2 regions of the Streptomyces sp. NPDC052012 genome follow, and region 2 is predicted to be linked to the other one. Evidence: riboswitches for the same ligand, from Rfam matches in the RefSeq annotation. Region 2 holds a riboswitch; the other holds the start of a gene.
What was found. A riboswitch is a leader RNA that binds a small molecule or an ion and turns the genes downstream of it on or off. The one in region 2 is predicted to bind glycine.
Positions count from the first base shown of each region.

Region 1: another riboswitch for glycine. It lies ahead of gcvP (aminomethyl-transferring glycine dehydrogenase); the one in region 2 lies ahead of gcvT (glycine cleavage system aminomethyltransferase GcvT).

Region 1 covers NZ_JBFAXA010000002.1:10,745-13,132, reverse strand. The annotation lists gene gcvP (aminomethyl-transferring glycine dehydrogenase) at 1-1,258, opposite strand, end outside; glycine riboswitch at 1,432-1,527, opposite strand; gene AB0412_RS03690 (PRC-barrel domain-containing protein) at 1,642-2,016, shown strand.
Region 2 covers NZ_JBFAXA010000022.1:79,719-82,106, reverse strand. The annotation lists gene gcvT (glycine cleavage system aminomethyltransferase GcvT) at 1-931, opposite strand, end outside; glycine riboswitch at 1,091-1,189, opposite strand; gene AB0412_RS28210 (AAA family ATPase) at 1,412-2,074, shown strand; gene AB0412_RS28205 (enhanced serine sensitivity protein SseB) at 2,144-2,388, shown strand, end outside.

The sequences.
Region 1 (2,388 bases), on a different contig from region 2:
GCAGGTTGACGCCGTTGTCCCGCGCGGCGGCGACGACGTCGGCGGCCCGGCCGGGCACCCGCACGGTCAGCGTGTCGAAGTACGCGCCGTGGACGATCTCGGCACCGCCCGCGCGCAGCCCCTCGGCGAGGATCGTCGCGTAGCGGTGGGTGCGCCGCGCGATGGTCCGCAGGCCCTCCGGCCCGTGGTAGACGGCGTACATCCCGGCCATGACGGCGAGCAGCACCTGGGCGGTGCAGATGTTGCTGGTGGCCTTCTCACGGCGGATGTGCTGCTCACGGGTCTGCAGGGCCAGCCGGTAGGCCCGGTCCCCGTCCGCGTCCACGGAGACTCCGACGAGCCGCCCGGGCAGGCTGCGCGCCATCTTCTCCTGCACGGCCATGTAGCCGGCGTGCGGTCCGCCGAAGCCCATCGGCACACCGAAGCGCTGCGTCGTACCGACCGCGATGTCCGCACCGAGCTCGCCGGGCGACTTCAGCAGGGTGAGCGCGAGCAGATCGGCGGCCACGGTGACGAGCGCGCTGAGCTCGTGCGCCTGGTCGATCACCGGCTTGATGTCGCGTACGGCGCCGGAGGCGCCCGGGTACTGGATCAGCACGCCGTTGATCTCACGCCCGGCGACCTCGGCGGGGATGCCCTCGCTCAGGTCGGCGACGACGACTTCCACACCGGTCGGTTCGGCGCGGGTCTGGATCACGGCGATGGTCTGCGGCAGCGCGTCCGCGTCGACCAGGAACAGGCCCTTCTTGTTCTTGCCCATGCGGCGGGACAGCGCCATCGCCTCGGCGGCGGCGGTGCCCTCGTCGAGGAGGGAGGCCCCGGAGGTCGGCAGGCCGGTGAGCTCGGCGACCATCGTCTGGAAGTTCAGCAGCGCCTCGAGCCGGCCCTGCGAGATCTCCGGCTGGTACGGCGTGTAGGCCGTGTACCAGGCCGGGTTCTCCATCACGTTCCGCAGGATCACGGGCGGGGTGAAGGTCCCGTAGTACCCCAGCCCGATCATGGAGCCGAGCACCTCGTTGCGGTCGGCGAGCTCGCGCAGCTCGGCCAGCACCTCGGCCTCGGTGCGCGCGCCCGGCAGATCCAGCGCGTCGGCGTTCTTGATCACATCCGGCACCGCGGCGGCCGTCAGCTCGTCGAGCGAGCCGTATCCGACCTGGGCGAGCATCTTGGCCCGCGCTTCCTGGTCGGGGCCGATGTGGCGCTGCTCGAAGGGCGTTCCCTGTTCGAGCTCGGAGAGCGGAGTGCGATGGGCGGTCATGCGGAGGCCTCCTGGTCTGACGACCTTCGAGGGGCACCACGGCGCGGGTACCCGGACGGCCTCCCCCTCTGTCATCTCAACCTGAGAGCTTCACCGGATCGCCGTAAGGGACCCGGCTTTCACCGTCGGTGAGAGCGGAAGCCGTGAACACCCGCCCTGCTTTCCAGAGTGACCTCGTCCGTGCGGTACGTGGGCCTGAGAGATTCCGGGGAGGATTTGCTCCTTCGGCGCCTCCGATGGTGCCTGGAGGACTCTCCCGCACGGGGTCAGCAGCCGTTTGCCAGCGTACCAGCGAGGGCAAGGCACGGACTTTCGAGTGGCCGCTCCACCGTTTGTGCCCTTTTGTGGTACTTACGGATGAGTTTGCGACCAGTGGAGGGCCCGTGGAGACCGACATCGATCCGCGCAACCTGATCGGCCGCAAGGCGTTCGACCGCAACGGCACCCGCATCGGCACGATCGACGAGGTGTACCTCGACGACGCCACCGGTGTCCCGGAGTGGGCGGCGATACGCACCGGCCTGTTCAGCAGGGACGCGTTCGTCCCCCTCGAACCGAGCGAACTGATCGACGGCGCCCTCCACGTCCCGTTCGACCGGGCCCTGATCAAGGACGCCCCGGACTTCGGCGTCGGCCGCCATCTCTCCCCGGAGCAGGAGCTCCAGCTCTACCACCACTACGGCCTGGACGTCGCCGCCCCACCCCCGCTCAGAGACCACGACTTCGGCGACTTGGCCGGCAAGGACAAACAGCCCTGACCCTCCGGGCCCCCGCCAGCCCGCCATCACGCCCACCCCGCGCTCAGCCGCGCCACAGTCCCGCCCACCCCACCCATCACGCCGATCCCACGGGCAGCCGTGCCGCAGGCTCGCTCACCCACCCCCACCCTCCGGCCCACAGTCCAGCCACAGGCTCGCCCACGGCCCAGCTCGACCATCCCGCGACCAGCCGCGCCGCAGGCCCAGCCAGCCGACCCAGCCCGCCCACCCCGTCCATCCCGCGGGCCGTCGCGCCGCAGGCCCAGCCAGCCACCCCACCCAGCCCGACCATCCCGCGACCAGCCGCACAGGCGACCAGCCAGCCGACCCAGCCACCCAGCCCGACCATCCCGCGGGCCGTCGCGCAGGCGC
Region 2 (2,388 bases):
CGGCGCGGGGCACCCGGCGGCCCTGGGCGATCAGGCCGACCAGGACGCGGGGCGGGTTCTGCGCCGCCCGCTCGGCGGCCTCGGTGAGCGCGGCCCGGCCCACGAAGTCGCCCTCCTTCTCGAACTTCACCACCCGGCCCAGACCGGCGTCGAAAGGTGTGAGTTCGGTGGTCAGCTCGTGCCCGTACAGCGGCATGCCCGCCTCCAGGCGCAGGGTGTCCCGGCAGGACAGCCCGCAGGGGACCAGGCCGACACTCTCGCCCGCCTTGGTCAGCGCCTGCCACAGCTCGACGGCGTGCTCCGGCTTCACGAACAGCTCGAAGCCGTCCTCGCCGGTGTAGCCGGTGCGGGCGATCAGCGCGGGCACCCCGGCGACCGTGCCGGGCAGGCCGGCGTAGTACTTCAGGCCGTCCAGGTCGGCGTCGGTGAGGCTCGCCAGGATGCCGGGGGACTCGGGGCCCTGCACGGCGAGCAGCGCGTAGGCGTCGCGGTCGTCGCGCACCTCGGCGTCGAAGCCGGCCGCGCGCTCGGTCAGCGCGTCCAGCACCACCTGGGCGTTGGAGGCGTTGGCGACGACCATGTAGTGAGAAGACCCGGCCTCCGTCTCATCGAGCCGGTAGACGATCAGGTCGTCCAGGATGCCGCCGTCCTCGCGGCAGATCATGGTGTAGCGGGCGCGGCCCTGCTTCACACTCCCGATGTTGCCCACCAGGGCGTAGTCGAGGAGGGCGGCGGCCCCCGGGCCGGTGACGGTGATCTCGCCCATGTGCGAGAGGTCGAACAGGCCGGCCTTGGTGCGCACGGCGTTGTGCTCGTCGCGTTCGGAGCCGTAGCGCAGGGGCATGTCCCAGCCGGCGAAGTCGGTCATCGTCGCGCCGAGCGCGCGATGCACGGCATCGAGCGCGGTACGGCGGAGTTCGGTACTGCTCATCGGTCGGTCTCCCAAGCATGACAGGCGAGGACATTTCCTCCCCATCTGTCATCGGAACCTGAGAGGTTCGCCATGACCACCGCTGATACGGCGATCAGGACTTGCACCTTGGGTGGGGCCACCGGAGCACTGCTGCAGCGGCCCGCTTTTCAGATGTGCCTCGCCCGCGCGGTAACGGGGCCTGAGAGATTCAAGGGAGGGACTTGCTCCTTCGGCGCCCCGGCGGCAAGGTGCCGGGGACTCTCCCGCGCGGATTCAAACGGCCGGTATGCAGTTGGCGCGCACATCATTGCACGCATCCCCGGCGCGTGGCAGGGGGACCCTTCTCAGGGGACGCGCAGGGTGCACGGACGATCACGGCGGGCTGTGACAGGCCTGTTCCGGAAAACGGACCGAAATGAGAGACACCCGGCATTACCTTCTCTTTACACTCGGCGGGGAGGGGTCCACCGGACCCGGCCCCAGGGGAGGACGAACACGGTGAACAGGATCACGGCGTACGCCACGACCTCGGGCCTCGGGCTGCCCGGACAGCCCGCCGCACCGGCCCAGGAGGCGTGCGCCCCGCTGCCCGCCCCCGTCGTCCGCGACCTGCGGGACCGGGCCGGCCCTAGGGGGCTTCTCTTCGGCCCGCGCGACCTGGTCGCGGTCACCGGCCTGCCCGGCAGCGGCAAGTCCACCCTGATGCGGCGCACGGTGCGGGGGACCCGCATCGACTCCCAGGACACCCGCGACCGCTGGGCGAGCCGCATGCCGCGCTTCCTGCCCTACGCGCTCTACCGGCCCCTGGTCCGCCTCGCCCACTACGCCGGCCTGCACCGCGCCCTGCGCACCGGCGAGCCCCTCGTCGTCCACGACTGCGGCACGCAGACCTGGGTCCGCCGCTGGCTCGCCCGCGAGGCCCGCCGCCGCGGCGGCGCCCTGCACCTGCTCCTGCTCGACGTCACCGCGGACACCGCCCTCAAGGGCCAGCGCGAGCGCGGCCGCGGAGTCTCCCGCTACGCCTTCCGCCGCCACCGCACCGCGAGCCACCGCCTGCTGCGCGCCGTGGAGAAGGGCGACCTGCCCACGGGCTGCGGCTCGGCGGTCCTCCTCGACCGCGACGCGGCGAACGCCCTGCGCCGTATCGGCTTCACGGGCTGAGCGGGCCGGGTCCGCTCGTCGCGTTAGCCTTCTGAGCCACAGCAGTGGTTCCAGGCAGGCGGTAGGCAGATGGACATCCCGGCGGATTTCTCCGCGGACTTCCCGGCGCAGGCGCACCCCCATCCGCACGGCGGATGGCCCGGCAACGAGCTGGAGGAGGTGCTCTCCGCCTCCCTCGGCGTGCCCTCGGCCGGCGGCCGGATCATCGAGGTGCTGGGCCGCAGCTTCGTGTGGATACCCCTGCCGAACGGCGGCGGCCCGCACAGCGGCCCCCTCGACCTGCCCACCATGGAACTGGACGGCCAGGCCTACGT